3 regions of the Mesorhizobium montanum genome follow, and region 1 is predicted to be linked to each of the others. Evidence: riboswitches for the same ligand, from Rfam matches in the RefSeq annotation. Region 1 holds a riboswitch; each other region holds the start of a gene.
What was found. Region 1 has a riboswitch for thiamine pyrophosphate ahead of thiC (phosphomethylpyrimidine synthase ThiC). Riboswitches for the same ligand answer to the same signal wherever they lie in the genome.
Positions count from the first base shown of each region.

Region 2: it holds a riboswitch for thiamine pyrophosphate, as region 1 does, so the genes downstream of both, thiC (phosphomethylpyrimidine synthase ThiC) here and thiC (phosphomethylpyrimidine synthase ThiC) in region 1, are expected to answer to the same signal.
Region 3: it holds a riboswitch for thiamine pyrophosphate, as region 1 does, so the genes downstream of both, RFM68_RS23655 (YkoF family thiamine/hydroxymethylpyrimidine-binding protein) here and thiC (phosphomethylpyrimidine synthase ThiC) in region 1, are expected to answer to the same signal.

Region 1 is NZ_JAVIJF010000010.1:147,764-154,766, reverse strand. It holds gene RFM68_RS15630 (hydroxymethylpyrimidine/phosphomethylpyrimidine kinase) at 1-124, opposite strand, end outside; gene RFM68_RS15625 (thiamine phosphate synthase) at 115-720, opposite strand; gene RFM68_RS15620 (thiazole synthase) at 717-1,490, opposite strand; gene thiS (sulfur carrier protein ThiS) at 1,495-1,692, opposite strand; gene RFM68_RS15610 (FAD-dependent oxidoreductase) at 1,676-2,659, opposite strand; gene thiC (phosphomethylpyrimidine synthase ThiC) at 2,656-4,476, opposite strand; TPP riboswitch at 4,582-4,698, opposite strand; gene panD (aspartate 1-decarboxylase) at 4,797-5,249, opposite strand; gene bioZ (3-oxopimeloyl-[acyl-carrier-protein] synthase BioZ) at 5,307-6,290, opposite strand; gene RFM68_RS15590 (adenosylmethionine--8-amino-7-oxononanoate transaminase) at 6,287-7,003, opposite strand, start outside.
Region 2 is NZ_JAVIJF010000022.1:15,614-22,616, reverse strand. It holds gene RFM68_RS26255 (Fic family protein) at 1-678, shown strand, start outside; gene RFM68_RS26250 (hypothetical protein) at 1,171-1,758, opposite strand; partial or broken gene RFM68_RS26245 (transposase) at 2,190-2,433, opposite strand; TPP riboswitch at 2,562-2,677, shown strand; gene thiC (phosphomethylpyrimidine synthase ThiC) at 2,782-4,626, shown strand; gene thiO (glycine oxidase ThiO) at 4,630-5,652, shown strand; gene thiS (sulfur carrier protein ThiS) at 5,621-5,818, shown strand; gene RFM68_RS26225 (thiazole synthase) at 5,822-6,595, shown strand; gene RFM68_RS26220 (thiamine phosphate synthase) at 6,592-7,003, shown strand, end outside.
Region 3 is NZ_JAVIJF010000018.1:104,389-111,391, forward strand. It holds gene RFM68_RS23635 (porin) at 83-586, shown strand; gene RFM68_RS23640 (porin) at 605-1,108, shown strand; gene RFM68_RS23645 (hypothetical protein) at 1,120-1,329, opposite strand; gene RFM68_RS23650 (hypothetical protein) at 1,550-1,894, opposite strand; TPP riboswitch at 2,068-2,180, shown strand; gene RFM68_RS23655 (YkoF family thiamine/hydroxymethylpyrimidine-binding protein) at 2,171-2,779, shown strand; gene RFM68_RS23660 (ABC transporter permease) at 2,919-3,746, shown strand; gene RFM68_RS23665 (ABC transporter ATP-binding protein) at 3,743-4,519, shown strand; partial or broken gene RFM68_RS23670 (ABC transporter substrate-binding protein) at 4,516-5,524, shown strand; gene RFM68_RS23675 (tetratricopeptide repeat protein) at 5,608-6,576, opposite strand; gene RFM68_RS23680 (DUF2167 domain-containing protein) at 6,573-7,003, opposite strand, start outside.

The DNA of each region.
Region 1 (7,003 bases):
CGGCCGTGAGGGCGAGGCAACTGCGTAGTCCGAACGCCGAAACGGTCTCGACGTCGCGGGCTATTCCGGCGCCGCCGCTGGAATCGGAGCCTGCAACGATAAGCACATGCGGCGTCATCGCCATTGCGCCGTCGCCGCTAGCCATTCCAGCACGCGCGCCTCAGGGCGCGCGTTCCGGGTGATATCAGTCACGACCGCGGCGCTCTCAGCGCCCTGCGCGAAGACACCGGCAATGCGCTCGACGGTGAGCCCGCCGATGGCCACCAGCGGAAGCTCCCCGACGCGCCGCTTCCAGAGGGCGATGCGGTCCAGTCCCTGCGGTGCCCATTTCATCGCCTTGAGGATGGTCGGGTAAATCGGGCCGAGCGCGACATAGTCAGGCTCTGCTTCGAGCGCGGTTTCGAGTTCGGCGTCGTCGTGGGTGCTGAGGCCGAGCCTCAGGCCTGCCTTGCGGATCGCCTTCACATCGGCCTCGACCAGGTCTTCCTGGCCTAGATGGACGAAATCGCAATCCTCCTCGATCGAGAGGCGCCAATAGTCGTTGACGATGAGCTGGCAGCCGTGACGGTCACACACTGCCTTCGAAGCACGAATCTGTCGGCGCAGCGAAGCTTCGTCCTGGTCCTTGATGCGCAACTGCACCAGCTTCACCCCCAGCGGCACCAGACGCTCGATCCATGCGGCGGAATCGACGATCAGGTAGAACGGATCGAGTTTCATGAGAATGCCGCCATGCCGATGAGGGGGGTCGAGGGGACAGCCATGTCGCGCGGCTCGAGCAGGCCGGCGTAATGGCCCTGGCGGCCCGCCTCGACAGCCTTGCCGAAGGCAACGGCCATGGTGACGGGATCGCCTGCCTTGGCTATCGCTGTGTTGAGCAGCACTGCGTCGTAACCGAGCTCCATCACGGCCGCGGCATGGGACGGGCGGCCGATGCCGGCATCGACGATCAGCGGCACGCCGGGGAAATGGCCGCGCAGGCTTCGCAGCGCATCGAGGTTCTGCGGCCCGCGCGCCGAGCCGATCGGAGCGCACCAGGGCATCAAAAGCCGGCAGCCGACATCAAGCAGGCGTTCGGCTACGACGAGGTCGTCGGTCGTGTAGGGAAAGACCTCGAAGCCTTCCGAGGCAAGGATCCTTGCCGCTTCGACCAATCCGAAGACGTCGGGCTGCAGCGTATCGTGATTGCCGATCACTTCGAGCTTGATCCAATTTGTGCCGAATACCTCGCGCGCCATCCGCGCCGTCATTACCGCTTCGCTCACCGAATGGCAGCCGGCGGTGTTGGGCAGGACGCGAACGCCGAGCGACTGGACCAGAGACCAGAACTGACCGCCGGATTTGCCGCCGGAGGATTCGCGGCGCAGCGATACGGTGACGATCTGCGTGCCGGATGCCTTGACCGCCTCGGCCATGACTGCGGGCGAGGGATAAAGCGCTGTCCCAAGCAGAAGGCGGGACGAGAGTTTCTGTCCGTAGAGTTCGAGCATACGATCAGCCTCCCTTCATCGGCGACAGGATTTCGATGCGGTCGCCTTCGGTGAGCCGGCAGCGGTCGCGCTCCTTAGCCGGCACGACGTCGCCGTTCAGTGCGGTGGCGAGCCAGCCGCCCTGGAAGTCGAGTTCGCTGAGCAACGTGGCGAGCGTTTCGGCAGCGACGTCATGGCTCTGACCGTTAACGATGAGCTTCAAGAGCAACCTCCTTTGCGGCGGGATTTCCCAGGATGATGTCGGCTGCCTGCCGCGCCATGGCCGGCGCAAGTAGAAAGCCGTGGCGGTAGAGCCCATTGATGCGAATGTTCCTCCCGTCGCGCTCGACGCGCGGCAGGTTGTCGGCAAAGGCGGGGCGCACGCCCACGCCTGTTTCGACCAGCTCAGCTTCGCCGAAGGCTGGATGCAGGGCGCAGGCGGCGCTGAGCAGCTCCATGGCCGAGCGCGCGGTGATCGGGCCTTCGGCATCGCACTCGATCATCGTCGCGCCGACCATGAACAGGTTTTCGCCGCGCGGCACGACATAGACCGGGATGCGCGGATGAAGCAGGCGCACGGGCCGGGCCAGCGAGATCTCGCCTGTTCGCAAGATGAGCATCTCGCCGCGCACGCCGCGCAGTTCCGGTTGCATGTCGGCGATACCGGTGCAGTCAACCTCGACATCCGGGATGGCCGACACGGTGCTGCGGCCGAACTCGAGGCGAACGCCCATGCCGAGCAGCTGGTCGCCAAGTGCAAGCAAAGCCTTGCGCGGATCGAGGTGCGCTTCATCGGCAAAGAACAGCCCACGCGCGAACCGGCCAGCAAGGGCAGGTTCGAGCTCTGCGATATCGCCGGCGCCGAGCTGCGTGAAGCCACATGTGCGGCGGCCGAACTGGTGCAGTTCGCCAACGTCGCGAGCAGGCGCCACCACCAATGTGCCGCTACGCGAGACATGACCGGGCAATGCTGCGTCCCACCAGTCGGCCGCGCCCCGCCCGAGCGTCAGCACCGCCTCCTCGGCGCTTTCGCGCTCGCACCAGGGCGCGAGCATGCCGCCGGCCTGCCAGGAGGCACTGCCGGCGATCTCGATGCGCTTCTCGACCACGGTCACGTCGGTGCCGGGCGTCGCCAGCTCGTGCGCGAGCGTCAATCCGGCGACGCCAGCGCCGCGAATGAGCACCTTCATGGCTTGGGCGTGCTGCCCGGGGCGCCGTCGACGGGCATATAGAGGTCGCCGCCGTCACGGTACTTCGCCGCCATGGCCGCGAACCCTTCCTTCTGGGCTTCAGCACGGATGTCGTGCGAGATCCGCATGGAGCAGAATTTGGGGCCGCACATGGAACAGAAATGCGCCACCTTGTGCGCCTCCTTCGGCAGCGTCTTGTCGTGGAAGGCGCGCGCCGTCTCGGGATCGAGCGAGAGGTTGAACTGGTCCTCCCACCTGAACTCGAAGCGCGCCCGCGACAGCGCGTCGTCCCTGACCTTGGCGGCCGGATGGCCCTTGGCCAGATCGGCGGCGTGCGCGGCTATTTTGTAGGTGATGACGCCGGTCTTGACGTCGTCGCGATCAGGCAGGCCGAGATGTTCCTTCGGCGTGACGTAGCAAAGCATTGCGGTCCCCAACCAGCCGATCATCGCCGCTCCAATGCCAGAGGTAATGTGGTCGTAGCCGGGTGCGATGTCCGTCGTCAGCGGGCCGAGCGTATAGAACGGCGCTTCGCCGCAGACCGCGAGCTGCTTGTCCATGTTCTCCTTGATCTTGTGCATCGGCACGTGGCCGGGGCCTTCGATCATCACCTGACAGTCCTTGGCCCAGGCGATTTTGGTCAGCTCTCCAAGCGTTTCCAGTTCGGCGAACTGGGCTGCGTCATTGGCATCGGCGATCGAGCCGGGGCGAAGGCCGTCGCCGAGGGAGAAGGAGACGTCATAGGCTCTGGCGATGTCGCAGATGTCCTCGAAATGCTCGTAGAGGAAGCTCTCTTTGTGGTGGTGCAGGCACCACTTGGCCATGATCGAACCGCCGCGCGACACGATGCCGGTGACGCGGTCGACGGTCAGCGGGATGTAGGGCAGGCGCACGCCGGCATGGATGGTGAAATAGTCGACGCCCTGTTCGGCCTGTTCGATCAGCGTGTCGCGGTAGACCTCCCAGGTCAGATCCTCGGCGATGCCGCCGACCTTTTCGAGCGCCTGGTAAAGCGGCACCGTGCCGATCGGCACCGGCGCGTTGCGCACGATCCAGTCGCGGATGTTGTGGATGTTGCGGCCGGTCGAGAGGTCCATCACCGTGTCGGCGCCCCAGCGGATCGCCCAGACCATTTTTTCGACCTCTTCGGCCATCGACGATGTGACGGCGGAGTTGCCGATATTGGCGTTGATCTTGACCAGGAAATTGCGGCCGATGATCATCGGCTCGCTCTCGGGATGATTGATGTTGGCAGGAATGATTGCGCGTCCGCGAGCCACCTCGTCGCACACGAATTCCGGTGTGACGAAGTCGGGGATCGCGGCGCCGAAGGACTCGCCGTCGCGCTCAAGTTTGCCACGCAGGATCTCGCGGCCGAGGTTCTCGCGGATGGCGACGAACTCCATTTCGGGCGTGATGATGCCGGCGCGGGCATAGGCAAGCTGGGTAACGGCCTTGCCCTGCTTGGCCTTGAGCGGCCGGGTGCGAATGGGAAATTCCGGCGTCAGGCGCTCGCCGGTCGCAAAGCCGTTGTCTTCCGGCAGCACATGACGGCCGTCATAGGCTTCCACATCGCCGCGCGCCATAATCCATCGGTGGCGATGCCGGGCAAGGCCGTTCTCTATGTTCGTTTCGACGGTGGGATCGGTGTAAGGGCCGGAAGGATCGTAGACGATAACCGGCCGCTCGCCGGCTGTCGGATGGACGGAGATTTCGCGCATTGGCACCCTGATCTGCGGGTGCATGGCGCCGAGCTTATAGATTTTCCGCGAGGCGGGCAGCGGTCCCGTCGACACGGCGGGGGTCAAGGCATTCATTTGAGGCTCCTTTGCTCATTTGCATTGGAGACCCAGTTCTGTGCCGGAAGGATGAAAAGACGCTTTGGTCGACCTGGTCGAAACAGGTCCTCGGGCATGAACTGCCGCAAAGCGCTCGCACCGTCCCTACGCCAGTATGAACTGGATCAGGTTCAACGGGTCACTGCGCCGCAAAAGCCAGCAGTATCTCAGCCCCTTGCCGGGACTCCCCTGGTGAATGAGTCGAATTGAACGGGCTGTCGCCACTTTGTCAAGCGCATTTGGCCCGAGGCGGCGACCGGCGGTCGCTCAACTTGCGCCTGGAAATCGTCACGTAAGGGTCACGCGCCGGAGACCAGGGCAGGAATGGCCAAAGGCATATTCGCCTCGTCAAGAATGGAGAAACTGTATCGTCCACGTAAATCAAGCTCGACCGAGTAGCTCAGGCGGTCGCGTATGTGATTGCCCGGGTCGAAAGTGAGGATCCGCGGTTTCAGCAAGGTGATTTCGGTTTCGTCCAAATAGACGGAATTGCAGACGATAATCTGGTCGCCGGGCCGGCAGGTGCGGGCGGCGGCGCCGTTGAGGATGCAGCATCGCGAGCCGCGTTCGCCAAGAATGACATAGGTCGAAATTCGGGCGCCGGAATTCTTGTTCCAAATCTCCACGAATTCCATGGGCAGTATCCCTGCTGCCTCGCAGTGGTCGGGGTCCAGAGTTATCGATCCGTGGTAATTCAGGTTCGCTTCGGTGACGTGAATGCCATGAAGTTTGCCGGCTACTATCTTTCGCATGAGCCCTCTTTGTCCTTCTTATCTCTATCCGTCAGGTCGTCAGTGGAGCGTGGTCCGCTAGATTCCAACCACAAGCGCGCCGCCGCTTAAGCCGGCGCCCGCCGCCGCCAGAAGTATTGTTTCGCCAGACCGAAACGGCTCCGTCTGGTTGGCCAGCGACAGCGACAGAGGGATCGTCGCGGCGGAGGAATTGCCGTATTCAGCGATCGTCTTGACGACGGCCCGATCGGCAACGCCGAGGTTGCGCCCAACAGCATCAAAAATGCGGGCATTGGCCTGATGCGGCACGAACCGATCGATGTCCTGCGGCCGCATCCGAGCAGCAGTGAGCGCGTCCTGCGAGCAGGCAGTCATCATCTCCACTGCCTTGGCGAACACTTCGCGACCGTCGGTGATCGTCATCCGGGTCTGCTCTAGGTCGAGGTCGCCATGGAACGGGGTGTTGCTTCCGCCGGCGGGAATCTGGATCAGCCCGTAGCGCGAGCCTTCGGAATCCACCGAAGCACCGAGAATGCCTCGATCCGCGTCATCGCACGGACCGATCACAATGGCGCCGGCGGCATCGGCAAACAGGACGGCGCTGGCGCGCTCGGCCGGATTGATGCGGCGGCTGAGGATGTTGGCGGCAATGACAAGGGTGGATTTGCCGTGCAGGCGGGTGAAGCCATCGGCGAACATCAGCGCATAGATGAAGCCGGCGCAGGCGCCGGCCAGATCGACTGCGCCCGCCCGGCCGAGCCCGAGTCGATGCGCAACCAGCGGCGCGCTGGGCGGCAGAAGGTGATCCGGTGTCGAGGTGGCAAGCAAGAGCAGACCGACGTCGCCACGGTCGATGCCAGCATTCGCCAGCGCCATGTCGCCGGCATGCGTGGCAAGGCCTGACAGCGTGTCTTCGTCTGTTGCCCAGAAGCGTGACCGAATTCCGGTGCGCCGCTCGATCCAGCCGGGTTCGAGCCCGAGATTGTTCTCGATCTCGGCATTCGCCACCTTGCGTCCAGGCACATGGTGGCCAAATCCGAGAAGGCGCGACGACCTGCTCATGGTCTCGAACCGAAGCGTTCGCCGGCCTCCTCGACGGCGTCATAAAGCCCGTCGAGCTCGTCGCCGGTGACGCAGTAGGGCGGCAGAAGATAGACGACGTTGCCGAGCGGACGCACAAGTAGCCCCTTGTCGAGGAAGAACGCACGCAGCTTCGGCCCGATCTCGGCGAGATAGCCGGCGGAGCCGGTGCGCAAATCGAGTGCGGCGATCGTGCCGGTCGCCCGGCTGTCGGTGAAGAAGGGATTGTTGCCAAAGCGGCGAAGCCCGGCAGCCTGCTTCGCACTCAAGGCCGTGATCCGCTCGGCCAACGGCTCGTTCTGCCAGATCTCGACATTGGCGAGCGCGGCCGCGCAGGCAATCGGATTGGCGGTGTAGGAGCTTGAATGGAAAAAGGTCTTCTTGCGGTCCTCGGAATAATGAGCCTGGAAGATCGCATCGGTGGCGAGCGTGGCGGCCAGCGGGATCGCGCCGCCGGTCAGGCCCTTCGAGGTGCACAATATATCCGGAGAGATCGACGCCTGCTCGCAGGCGAACATCGTTCCCGTGCGTCCCCAGCCAGTCATCACCTCATCGGCGATGAGCAGCGTGCCGGAGGCCTCGGCGATCTTCCTCAGTTCGGTGAGAACCCAGGCCGGATACATCAGCATGCCGCCGGCGCCAAGCACCAGCGGCTCGACGATCAGCGCGGCGGCGCGCCGATCGCCGACGACTGC
Region 2 (7,003 bases), on a different contig from region 1:
CGCATGCCCCTGCCCGATCACATCAGCGCTCGGCCTGAGGACCTGCCGCGGCTGATTGATGGGATGGAGGCCTTCGATCAAGGCCCCGCGCAAAACCTTGATGCAGTCATCGCCGCCGCTATCCTTGCCTTCGGCTTTGTCTACATCCATCCATTCGAGGACGGAAACGGCCGTATTCACCGCTATCTAATCCATCACATCCTTGCCACGCACGGATTCAATCCGCCGGGAATTGTGTTTCCCGTCTCGGCCGCGATCCTGGACCAGCTAGACGAGTACCGGCGCGTGCTCGAGAGCTATTCCCGGCGCCTTCTGCCATTGGTCCACTGGGAAGCGACGCCGCAATTCAACGTCCGGGTACTGAATGACACCGGGGATTTCTACCGCTTCTTTGATGCAACCCCGCACGCCGAATTCCTCTATGCCTGCGTTCAGCGAACCATCGAACGGGATCTTCCCAACGAAACCGCGTTTCTGAAGCGCTACGATCAGTTCCGGCAACAGGTGGATGCCTTTATCGACATGCCCGAGCGGCTGATCGATCTGCTCTTCCGTTTCCTCCACCAGAATGGCGGCCAGCTATCGAACCGCGCCCGCCAAAAGGAATTCGCCGCGCTGACTAATGATGAGGCAAGGCAGATCGAAGCGATCTACGCGCAAACCTTTGGTGCCGATTAACGGCGTGATCATCGCAAGAATCGAACTTTCAGCTCGGTGATTTGACAGTCTTCCGGCATTATTTAGCTCACACCTAAAAAGAATCGGGTCAACGAATGGCGTACGTATGGTGCGGTATGGGTGAGCCGCACGTCATATCCGCACTGGTAGCAAATCGTGCTGAACTGGCGGGTGCAGCTCTCACATCTGGTAAAGCCAAGGCCGAAGCGATCGGCGCCCAGATCGCACACGTTGACGCAGTGCTGTTCCTGTTCGGATATCGCGGCGATCCGCGCGACATCAAGCCCAAGGGCAAGCACTCTATATCTTCAAGCGGCGGGAGCTGCCGCGCCTCATGGCGCAAGTCGGACCGCAAGGAACCAACCGGGAAATCGCCCTGCGCGTCATCGAGGCGAAGGGATGGGATGCCGGCGACCGCACTTTGGTCGCTAAGGTGGCGAGTGCCATAAGAAGTTCCAAGAATTGGGACCGTCGCCGAAGAATGAACGCCCTTTAATTGGCTGCGCCGCCCCTGTTCGGTCGCAAATACATAGCCTTCAATATCAGATAGAGCCCCTTTCGGTCGACGGCACCGCCCAATAGGTAATTGAGCAAATCGTGGCGCATATCGGCCGTCATCGGTTGGCGGTATGGGATGGCTCGGTCCGTACGATTTCTTTCGAACCAATTAATAATTAGGAGGCAAAAATCGAGCGCAAGGATAGATTCCCTCCCGTCGATTAGGTCCTGCCTAGCGGTGGCTTTCTGCTCGTCGCTTCCTTTGAAATCGTACGGCACGTCCTCATTATATTCGTGGTCGAAGAAATTGCCCAAGAAGGGCTCTGAATTCAGATTAAAAAGGAGCAGGGCACAAATTTTTACGTGAGACAGCCGCGTCGTTTTTTCAGAGGTTTCCTCTGAAAGCCATTGCTGGTTGTCGGCCACCCACTGAGCGTGAATCTGCTTTGTGACGTTCGGAATGAAATGGGCTTCGAGTCCATGCACTTTGAAATTGGCGTAACAGAACTCGCGGAAAGCGTAGTTGAAAGATTCGTAGTCGGCGAGCCATTCATCCAACTTCTTTTCATCGAACGGAATCATACAGGCGAGAACTCCAAGCCCCAAAGCAAGAGGGCGAAGGTTGGTAAACCTTCGCCCTCTAAAAGGAAATAAAAAAACGGGGTTACGCGGCGGTTTTCACCGTCTCGTTTACCAATTCGACGGTAGACACATACCCGAGGGTTTTGTCAGGATCCGATTTGATAACGGCGCGACCATTTTCGTACAGCTTTTTAAATCTGGAAATGTCGCGCGGAAGGGCGCACCGTTCAGCGCTCTTCGGCAAGCCTCTCTCTGGCATCATCGTTCTCCCGGTCCTGTCCCTGGCTTGGGCCGTCTGTCGTGGCGGCGCCATACAAGCAACGCACATATTTGTCAATTTTCGGCAAATATGCAACGTGCATTTAGACGCATTTAAAATGCGTCGACCGTCATTTGGTTGCCGTTTAGACGATTTTCGATGCGAAAAGCGATTAAATTTTGTCCACGCTTCGCTGCCAATATCCAGTCCACACTCGGCTGATTGGGTGATTAAGCGAGGCGTTGGCGACGGCGAGATACTGCTCGCCATTGCTTACAACGGCGGTTGTCCTCACGCCATGCCATCTCTGCTGCGTAGGCATGAAGATAGCGACCGCTGACTTGATGATGGGTGCCGATCTCAGCGCGGCGCAGGCGGGAGAAGAAGCTTTCGGCCTAATTGGCGCAAGCGTCCCCGTGCTGGTCTCGGGCGCGCGATCTGTCGCCGCCATGTGCGCGAACTTTTCCGCCCGTTTGATCAGCAGCCGATCAGCGCCGCGGCCTGAAGGCGCTTGACAAGATAGCGGCGGCCCGGTCAATTCGAAAGCATTCACCAGGGGAGTCCCGGCAAGGGGCTGAGATACTGCTGGCTTTGCGGCGCAGTGACCCGTTGAACCTGATCCAGTTCATACTGGCGTAGGGACGGTGCAAGCGCTTGTGGGCGTTCATGCCCGAAGACCTGTCTCAAGCAGGCCTACCAAAAGCGTCTTTTCATCCTTCCGGCACCGAACTGGGTCTCCAATGCAACGAGCAAAGGAGCCTCAAATGAATGCCTTGACCCTGACCGTATCGACTGGACCGCTGCCGGCCTCGCGGAAGATCCACAAATTCGGCGTCCTCCATCCGCAGATCAGGGTGCCCATGCGCGAGATCGCGGTCCATCCGACTGCCGGCGAGCCGCCGGTGACGGTCTACGACCCGTCAGGCCCCTATACCGACCCCGCGATCGAAACCGATATCGAAAAGGGTCTTGCCCGCCTTCGTCAGGACTGGATCGCGGCGCGCGGCGATGTCGAAGCCTATGACGGCCGCCATGTGAGGCCGGAGGACAACGGATTTGCGACCGGCGAACGGCTGACGCCGGAATTTCCGATCCGCAATCGCCCCCTGCGGGCGAAAGCCGGCAAGGCGGTGACCCAGCTTGCCTATGCGCGCGCCGGCATCATCACGCCCGAGATGGAGTTCGTCGCGATCCGCGAGAATCTGGGCCGCGAGGCCCTGCGCGGCAAGCTTGAGCGCGACGGAGAAGCCTTCGGCGCGGCAATCCCCGACTTCGTGACGCCGGAATTCGTGCGCGACGAAGTGGCGCGCGGACGGGCGATCATTCCCGCCAACATCAATCATCCCGAGAGCGAGCCGATGATCATCGGCCGCAATTTCCTGGTCAAGATCAACGCCAATATCGGCAACTCCGCCGTCACCTCGTCGATGGCCGAAGAGGTCGAGAAGATGGTGTGGGCGATCCGCTGGGGCGCCGACACGGTGATGGACCTGTCGACGGGCCGCAACATCCACAACATCCGCGAATGGATCGTGCGCAATGCGCCGGTGCCGATCGGCACGGTGCCGCTTTACCAGGCGCTGGAAAAGGTCGGCGGCATCGCGGAAGACCTGACCTGGGAGGTCTACCGCGACACGCTGATCGAGCAGGCCGAGCAGGGCGTCGACTATTTCACCATCCACGCCGGCGTGCGGCTGCACTATATCCCGCTGACCGTCGACCGGGTCACGGGCATTGTCTCGCGCGGCGGCTCGATCATGGCCAAATGGTGCCTGCACCATCACCGGGAGAGCTTCCTCTACGAACACTTCGCCGAGATCTGCGACATTTGTCGCGTCTACGACGTGTCCTTCTCGCTCGGCGACGGGCTTCGTCCGGGCTCGATCGCCGACGCCAACGACGCCGCGCAGTTCGCCGAGCTGGAAACGCTAGGCGAGCTGACTCAGATCGCCTGGGCCAAGGACTGCCAGGTGATGATCGAGGGGCCCGGTCATGTGCCGATGCACAAGATCAAGCAGAACATGGACAAGCAGCTCGCCGTCTGCGGCGAGGCGCCGTTCTATACGCTGGGGCCGCTGACGACCGACATCGCGCCGGGCTACGATCACATCACCTCCGGCATAGGTGCTGCCATGATCGGCTGGTTTGGCACGGCAATGCTCTGCTACGTCACGCCGAAGGAACATCTCGGCCTGCCCGACCGCAATGACGTCAAGACCGGCGTGATCACCTACAAGATCGCCGCGCATGCAGCCGATCTCGCCAAGGGCCACCCTGCGGCGAAGGTCAGGGACAATGCGCTTTCCCGCGCGCGGTTCGAGTTCCGCTGGGAAGACCAGTTCAACCTGTCGCTCGACCCCGAAACGGCGCGCTCGTTCCACGACGAAACCTTGCCCAAGGAGGCGCACAAGCTGGCGCATTTCTGCTCGATGTGCGGGCCGAAATTCTGCTCCATGCGCATTTCCCACGACATCCGCGCCGAAGCCCAGAAGGAGGGGATGGCGGCCATGGCGGAGAAATATCGCGCAGGCGGCGATCTCTATATGCCCGTCGAAACGCCCGAGGCGGAAAAACAGGCTTTGGCGCAGAAAGATCAGGAGACGCGCTGAGCCATGCGCAGCGTCCTTGTCAAGGGCGCCGGTGTGGCAGGCCTCACCGTCGCCCATGAATTGGCCGCGCGGGGTGCGTCGGTCACAGTTGCCGAAATTCGGAGCCAGATAGGCGGCAATGCCTCCTGGCTCGCCGGCGGCATGCTCGCCCCTTGGTGCGAACGCGAAAGCGCTGAAGAGCCGGTTGTCACGCTCGGCAAGGTTTCGGCCGACTGGTGGGAAAGGACACTGCCCGGGCTCGTGAGAAGGGCCGGCACTCTCGTCGTCGCCCATGCGCGCGACGCCTCCGAGCTCGCGCGTTTTGCGGCTCGTACGCGCAATTGCGAGTCCGTCGACGAAGAAGCGATTGCCGCCCTCGAGCCCGATCTTGCCGGCCGCTTCCGCCAGGGCTTGTTCTTTGCCGGTGAAGCTCATCTCGATCCCCGTCGGGCTCTCGAAGCCCTCGTCGATAAGCTGCGCGCGATGGGCGTCGTCTTCCTTTTCGAGGCGGGCGAGATGGCCCTTTCCGACTTCGATCAGGTGATCGACTGTACGGGCATCGCGCGGGCCGACGACGATCTGCGCGGCGTGCGCGGCGAAATGCTGCTCCTCCGCACGCGTGATGTCTCGCTCGCGCGGCCCGTGCGTCTCCTCCATCCGCGTCATCCGATCTATATCGTGCCGCGAGCCGATCATCACTTCATGGTCGGGTCGACCATGATCGAAAGCGACCACGATGGGCCGATCACCGCCCGCTCGCTGATGGAGCTCCTCAATGCGGCCTATGCACTCCATCCGGCGTTCAGCGAGGCCGAAATCGTCGAGACAGGAGTGGGCGTGCGCCCTGCCTATCCCGACAATCTGCCGCTGGTGAAGTGTTGGAAGGACGGCACGATCACGGTCAATGGCCTCTACCGGCACGGTTTCCTGCTTTCACCGGCCATGGCCGAGCAGGCTGCCGGCCTTCTCTTCAATTCATCTGCCGGCAATTCATCTGCCGGCCTGGAGTCTGAAAATGAAGCTGATCGTCAATGGCGAAGCGCTTGAGGTCGAGGCGACGACGCTCGCCGCCCTTTTGAAGGAACTCGACTATGAGGGCGGCTGGCTCGCCACCGCGCTGAACGGCGATGTCGTGCCCGCGGCCGAACGGACGGAATTCCGGTTGAGCGATGGCGACCGGATCGAAATCCTGTCGCCCATGCAGGGAGGCTAGCCGATGTTCGATCTTCTCGGGACAAAGCTTGCCTCGCGCCTGCTGCTGGGCACCGCCCAATATCCTTCGCCGGCGATCCTTGCCGAAGCGGTCAAGGCGTCGGGCACCTCGGTGGTCACCGTTTCGCTGCGCCGGGAAATGGCCGGCGGCAGGGGCGGCGAGCAATTCTGGTCGCTGATCCGCTCGCTCGGGGTGAGGGTGCTGCCCAATACCGCCGGCTGCCATTCCGTCAAGGAAGCCGTGACGACCGCGAAGATGGCGCGAGAGGTCTTCGGCACGCCGTGGATCAAGCTCGAAGTGATCGGCAACCACGACACGCTGCAGCCCGATGTATTTGGCCTTGTCGAGGCGGCACGCATCCTGTGCGAGGACGGCTTCAGCGTATTCCCCTACACTACCGACGACCTCGTCGTCGCCGAGCGGCTGCTCGAGGCGGGCTGCAAGGTGCTGATGCCGTGGTGCGCCCCGATCGGTTCGGCGCTCGGACCGATCAACATCATGGCGCTGCGCTCGATGCGAGGAAATCTCCCCGACGTGCCGTTGATCGTCGATGCTGGACTCGGACGGCCGTCGCATGCGGCAACAGTGATGGAACTCGGCTTTGACGCCGTGCTCCTCAACACGGCGGTCGCCAAGGCTGCCGACCCGGTGGGCATGGCGCGCGCTTTCAGCAAGGCGGTCGATGCCGGCCGCGAAGCCTATGCTTCGGGACTGCTCGAGCCGCGCGACGTCGCCGTGCCATCGACGCCTACATTGGGCAGGGCGGTTTTTTCATGAAGCTCGATCCCTTCTATCTGATCGTCGACAGCGCCGCCTGGATCGAACGGCTTGTGCCGCTCGGCGTCAGGCTGGTGCAACTCCGCATCAAGAATATGGACGAGGACGGGCTGCGCGCGGAAATCCGCAAAGCGAAAGCCTTGTGCGCCCGGCATCATTGCCAGCTCATCGTCAACGATCATTGGCGCCTCGCCATCGAGGAGGGCTGCGACTTCGTCCACCTCGGCCACGAGGATCTGCGGACCGCAAACCTCCCCGAGATACAGGCGGCCGGCATCAGGCTTGGACTGAGCACCCATGATCATGCCGAACTGGAGACGGCCATGGCAGCCGACCCCGACTACGTCGCGCTGGGTCCGGTCTATCCGACCATCCTGAAGACCATGAAATGGGCGCCGCAGGGGCTCG
Region 3 (7,003 bases), on a different contig from region 1:
GATTTTGATCAGACCAGCCGGTTGACTCGTCGTCCTTTATCATGCGCTTTTCCCGTCCTGGCTTCAACTTGGGGATTGGCTAATGCAGGGTATCAACCGTTTCATTTCATTAGCATTTCTGGCCGCGGCAAGCGGCTTTTCGGTGTCGGCGCTGGCGGCGCCGCCGGTCGAGTATGTCAAGGTGTGCACGTCCTATGGCGCGCGATACTACTACAGCCCCGGTACCGACACCTGCATCAATGCCAATACCGGCGAGACGCGCCGCGCGATCGAAAATGGCGTGGTTGACGGCAAGACGGCGCTGGCGAGCAAGGTCGACGACATCGATGGCCGCGTCCAGCGCGCCTTCGAAAGCGCTTCCGTGGCCACGGCATTGAGCAGCCCGGATCTGGTGCAGGGCGAGCATTTCGGCGTGCGCGTCAACTGGGGCAATGCCGGCCAGTCCAACGCCATGGGCATCACCGGCGCGGCCGTGCTCGGCGAGGGCTTCATGTCCGGCGGCAAGGGCCGGCTGGCCGGTGCAGCGGGCATCGGTTTCTCCGGCAAGACGGTCGGCGGCAATGCCGGCCTGCAACTCACCTGGTAAGCGCGGCCGGGGGGCATCATGTTCAGATATCTTCTTGCGCCGGCGATCCTCGTCGCAGCAACGCTCTTCGCGGCACCATCTCAGGCCGCGGTCGCTATCTTACTTAAGATCTGCTCGAGCTATGGGCCTAACTACTACTACAGTCCGGGCACTGACACTTGCATCAACGCCGACACCGGCGTCACCAAGCGGGAAGTCAATGACGGCGCGGACGGAACCACCACCGTCACCGGCAAGACGGCGCTCGCCAGCCAGGTCGACGATATCGACAATCGCATCACCCGCGCTTTCCAGAACGCCTCGATCTCGGCCGCTCTTTCGGCGCCCGACCTCGTCCAGGGCGAGCATTTTGGCCTGCGCGTCAACTGGGGCAATGCAGGCGATGCCAATGCCTTCGGCATCACCGGTGCCGCGGTTCTGAGCGAAGGCTTCGCCCATGGCGGCCGCCTGACCGGCACGCTCGGCATCGCCTTCGCCGGCAACCAGGTCGGCGGCAATGCCGGGCTGCAGTTCAGCTGGTAGGGGACGAACCGCTACCGCCCCGCTTGCTTCCTGGCGTAGAGGGCGACCGCGCCGAGGAAGGCAAGCGCGGCGGTATCGCAGGCGGCCCGCGACGGCCACGGACCCTTGGCGAAAAGGACCGCGTCCGCGACCGGGACCGTCAGCCCGTGCTTTCTGGCGAATAGGGCAACTTCGTAGGGCTGATCGTCAGGTCGTGCGCCGATGTCGATTTGCTGTTCCATCAAACGTATTCCTCCCTGGTATGCGGCTATGCCCTTCCTTCGCCCGGGAGAATTAACGCCCGGCCGCTCGCCCGCGTCCACCAATTGGCGATTGTGTGAAACGATGCATTTCTCGAGGTGTGGAGCCGAAGGTTGCAGAGGGCCGCCTGAGTTCCGCGGACAACCGTCTTCGCCGCGTAATTCGCGCCCCTGCCGGCCTATCAGGTTCTTCCGACGGGTCTCACCACGCATCGCTCGACATCGCAAACCTCACCCCCGCCGCGATCATCGCGCTTTCGCATTCGCTGATCAGCCTGAGATTGCGCAGATACCGCGCCACCGTCTCCGCCAGCCAGGCCGCGCAGGCTTCGACATAGGCGCGGCCATGCACCAACCTGCCGGTCGAAAGCCGCTCCTCCTTCTCGGCGATCACCTTCAGATATTGCCGGATGAAGCGGATGTCGTCGGCGATGTCCTGGCTAGCAATGCGCCAGGCGCCTGCGAGGCGCTCGCGCTCGCGGAGCGGCAGTGGCGACAGCAAAGGGCGGGAGAGGTCGGCAAAAGCGGCGTGGTTCGCGGTGTTCAAGCAAATTCCCTCAAAAGAAGGGAAATATCGTACTTTATGTACGAAAAACAGTCAAGCGAGATTCGTACAATTTGAACGATTCGCTTCTGCATCTCTTAGAGGGAGATGAGGCGCCCGGCCCGATTGCTCTCGCAAAAAAAGCTTTCCGATTCGCTCAACCGGTGCTTTAACGCCCGTATCCACAGGGGTGCTCCGTACGGTCGGGGCTGAGATGGGGGCGGCAAGCCTCCGGACCCTAAAGCTGATCTGGATAATACCAGCGGAGCGAGGCGGGCCATGTTTTCCGGCGCACAGATTTCCCTATATCCGATGGCTGACGATTTCGTCGGCGTCATCCTTGGCGCGCTCGGCGCGCTCGAACCCTACCGCGACAGGCTGAGGATCGAGACCGACGACATCTCGACGCTGCTGGTCGGGCCGCCCGAAGTGCTGTTCCCGGCGATGCGCGACCTGTTCGTGGCGGCGGCGAGAAGCGGCAGGCACTGCGTGCTGTCGGCCGCCGTCTCGCGCGGCTGCCCCGGCGAACCGGACGACCCGATCTGCCGCTCCGATGAGATCGGCGGCCCGGCGATCCCGCTCGACGAACGCAAGCTCGCCGCGCTCGGCGCGGTGCAGGCGACGCCGTCCGCGGACCAGCCGGTGGCGGCGCAATTCTCGCTCTATGTGATGGGCACCGGTGACCACATGGACGAGATCTGCGGCTGCATCGATTTCCTGAAAAACTCCGGTGTCTTCGAGCGCTCGAAGCATTTCTGCACCAAGCTGCGCGGCGATGCCGGCGCGGTGTTCGCCACGCTGAACGAAGCCTTCTGCCGCTTCGGGCCGAGTGCGGGGCATGTGACGCTCGACATCACCATCTCGGCAAACAGCCCGACCGCGGTTTGAGCCCGCGGTTCAAGCTGTCGAGGAGATTGTCGTGGTTGTTTGGTACGATCCATCCGGGGGAAGTGTCCCCAATCCTACTTCGCAAGTAGGGCATACGTCGGCGACTGGCGAAGCCCGTCGCGACAGCCAATCTCCCCCCTTGAGGGGGAGATCAGCCTTCACCACGGCCTGCGCCAAAGCTGCCCCTGCTGCCCTCGCTTTCGCCCTTCTCCTCATCGCCTGGGAGCTCTACGCCCGGCTCGGCGGCATCGCGCCCACTGTCCTGCCCGCACCCTCCCGCGTCCTGCAGCAGGCCTGGGAGAACCGAGCGGCACTGGCGCAAAACACGGCTCCCACCATCCGCGCCACGCTGGCCGGTTTTGCCTGTTCGCTCCTCGCTGCCTTCATCCTCTCCGCGCTGGTCGATTTCCGGCCCCGCTTGCGCCGCGCGCTGTTTCCGCTGCTGATTGCCAGCCAGACCTTGCCGCTGGTGGCGATCGCGCCGCTCGTTGTCCTTTGGTTCGGCTTCGGGCTCTTGCCAAAAATCCTGCTGGTGGCTTTGGTCACTTTTTTCCCGATGATGGTGGCGCTGGTCGAGGGCTATACCGCCACGAGCACGGAAATCGGTCAGATGCTCGCCGCCATGGGGGCAGGGCGCTGGCGCATTTTCTGGCTGGCGCGGCTGCCCTCGGCGCTGCCCTATTTCTTCGCCGGCTTGCGCATCTCCATCACCTATGCCGTGGTCGGCGCGATCTTTGCCGAATATGCGGGTGCCGCGAAAGGGCTGGGCATCTACATGCTCGGCGCCAAGAACAATTTTCGGCCCGACCTGGTGCTCGCCGCCGTCGGCGTCAGCTCGGTTTTGACGCTCGTTCTGTTCGGACTTGCCGTGCTGGTGCAGCGCCTCGCCATGCCCTGGGAAAATGCAAGGAGCGAGAGGGCGGGGCGCGAGGGCAGGTCCGAGCCTTCGAATGAGGATCGGCCATGACCCGCCTCGAGCTCCGCAACGTCCGCAAAAACTTCGGCCCGCTCGAGGTTCTGGCCGGTATTTCGCTGCGTGTCGGCGCGGGCGAGTTCGTCTCGATCCTCGGCCCCTCCGGCGCCGGCAAGTCGACGCTGTTCCAACTGCTCACCGGCGCCCTCAAGGGCGAGGGCGAGATGCGCTTCGACGGCGCGCCGCTCGACAACACCCGCTTCGCCTTCATGCCGCAGCGCGACGCGCTGATGCCGTGGCGGCGCGTCATCGACAATGCGACGCTGGGCCTGGAAGTGCAGGGCGTGAAGCGCCGGGTCGCGCGGCAACGTGTGGCGCCGCTGTTCGCCGAGTTCGGCCTCGCTGGCTTCGAGCGCGCCTGGCCGTCCGAGCTTTCCGGCGGCATGCGCCAGCGAGCGGCGCTCCTGCGCACCGTGGTGCAAGAACGCGACATGCTGCTGCTCGACGAGCCTTTTGGCGCCCTCGATGCGCTGACCCGCGCCGCCATGCAACGCTGGCTGGAGACGATGTGGGAGAGCCATCGCTGGACGGCGATGCTGATCACCCACGAAGTGCGCGAAGCAGTGCTTCTGTCCGACCGCATCTATGTGCTGTCGGCGCGGCCCGCGCGCGTCGTACGCGAGATCGCGGTGCCGCTGCCGCGCCCGCGCACCCAGAGTGCCGCACTTGCCCGTGAGGCGGCCGCGATCGAAGCCGGCATCCTCGACACCCTGCTTGGCCAGCCGCCGACCCGAATTCCCCGATCATCCGATGGAGAGACGAAATGACTGACCTGACCCGCCGCCAGGCGCTGTTTCTGGCTCTGGCCGCCGGCCTGCCGCTCGCAGGGGCCGTCTCACGCGCCCGGGCCGCCGCGCAAAAAATCACCGTAGCGCTCGACTGGACCGTCAACACCAACCACATCGGCCTGTTCGTCGCCCGCGACAAAGGCTTCTATCGCGACGCCGGATTGGAGGTGGAAATCCTGCCCTACGGCGACACCGGCTCGGGCACGCTGGTCGCCAATCGTGTCGCCGATTTCGGCGTTTCCGGTTCGCTCGGCCTGTTGACCCAGAAGAGCGCGGGCGCCGACCTGAAGGCCGTCTACGCCGTCGTCCAGTCCGAGACCGGCCGCGTCGTCTTCAACGCCGACCGCGCCGCGATCACGAGCCCCAAGAATCTCGATGGCCTGACTTATGGCGGCTTCGGCAGCGCCTGGGAAAACGCGCTGATCTCCACCATCATCCGCCATGACGGCGGCAAGGGCGTCTTCAACACGGTGACGCTCGGCACCTCGGCCTACGAGGCTTTAGCCAACGGCGCGGTCGACTTCACGCTGGAGGTCTCGACCTGGGAAGGCGTCGAGGCGGAGCTCAAAGGCCTGAAGCAGCGCAGCTTCCGCTACGCGGACTATGGCGTGCCGGACGAGCACACCACGCTGATCGTCTCCAGCAACGCCTTCCTCGCGGCCAACCGACAAGCGGCTGCGGCCTTCGTGCAGTCGACACGGCGCCTTCGCAGTCGACCACGCGAAAGAGGCGGGCGACCTGTTGATCGCGGCCAACAAGGACACGCTGACAAATCCGGCGCTGGTATACGCCTCGCTGCAGGCGCTGAACGATGCCCACTTTCTGAAGAGCGCGACCGGCGCCATCGGCACGATGGAGAAGGCAAAGATGGAGGCGATGGGCGGCTATCTGTTTGCCTCGGGGATACTCCTCGATGGCGACGGCAAAGCGCTGAAGGAGAAGCCGAATTTGGCGACTTATTTCAAGAATGAGTTTTTGGGGTAGGGGACGTCGAAACCGCCAATTTCCCCGGCGGGGAGGTTGGCTGTGCGGCGGCCGGTGCCAATCGCCAACGCATGCTGTTCGGTCTATTTCGCCCCAAGACCGTCAGCCGTCTTCAGGTCGGCCTCCGCGCGTTCGCGGTTGCCTTTGGCCTTCCACGACCTGCTTCGGGCGTTGTAGAAATCGGCGGATTTCTGATTGAGCGCGATCGCCTGGTCGTAGTCGACAATGGCCTGGTCGTGATCACCCTTATGCGCCCAGGCGAGGCCCAGCGCGTAGTAGGCATCGGCCATTTTCGGATCCAGATCCACGGCCCGAGCGTAGTCGGCGATGGCGCGGTCGTCGTCGCCCTTGAATGACCAGGCGACGCCTCGGCTATAGTAAGCGTGGACATCGCCGCCTGTCGGGTCGACGCCCATTCCCTGCGTAAAGTCGGCGATGGCGCGATCGTAATTGCCGCTCTGTCCCCAGGCCTCGCCCCGGGCGTAATAGGTGGCGGCTTGTTTCGGGTCGATATTAATCGCACGATTGTAGTCGGCGATTGCGCGCTCGTATTTGCCCGTGGATGCCCAGGCTGCGCCTCTGTTCTGGTAAGCTTCGACGCCGTCGAAACCTAGGCTGATTGCCTGGCCGAAATCGGCGATAGCCAGGTTGACGTCACCCTTTCTCCACCAGAAAATGCCGCGATTGTAAAAGGCGGTGGCATATTCTGGATTCATATCTATCGCATCGTCGCTGTCGGCGATGGCGCGGTCGTAATCACCTTTTGCCGCCCAGGCATAGGCGCGCTTGAAATAAGCTATCGCGCGTTGGTCGGTGCGCCCAGTCTTGTCCTCGACAATAGATGTGCAGGCTTCGAGCCGGCGGGCCGGGTCGGTCGCATTGCCGATGCAGGCCGCATAGGTCAGATTGGCGGCGATCCCCATGGCGCCATGGACGTCGAGCGCGACAAGACCGGCCAGCAGCAGCAACAGCGGGAAGCGCCATTTTCGAACCAATTGTATCAGCCGACTTTCATCCGCCTGACCTGCCATTGCCCGGTTCTCCCGGATCAACTACCGGTCTTCTTCCTGCTGAACAGCCTTCTCAGCCACACCAGCGGCAACAGCACGAGGAAGGCGCCCTTCTTCAGCACCACCAGCGCCAGCGCGATGAGCCCGGCGCCGGCGGCCCCGCCATATTTGACGCCGAGCATCGTCGCCAGCACGCCCAGCGCGCCATAGCCGGCCACCTTGTCGCCGCTGGAGAATTCGAAATAGGAGCTGCCGGCCTTCGGCTTGTAGGCGGCCGCCGATGCCTCGACGATCTTCTGCACGGCATCGCTTGTGACGTTACCGTTCACCGGCACGATCTTGATCGGGACATAGCCTTGCCGGTCGAAGATCGAGACCGAGATGTTGATCGTCCGGTCGCCGCCCCAGTTCAGGATATTGGCGTAGTAGAGGATGTTTTTGCCCTTATCGATCTGCGGATAGACCAACC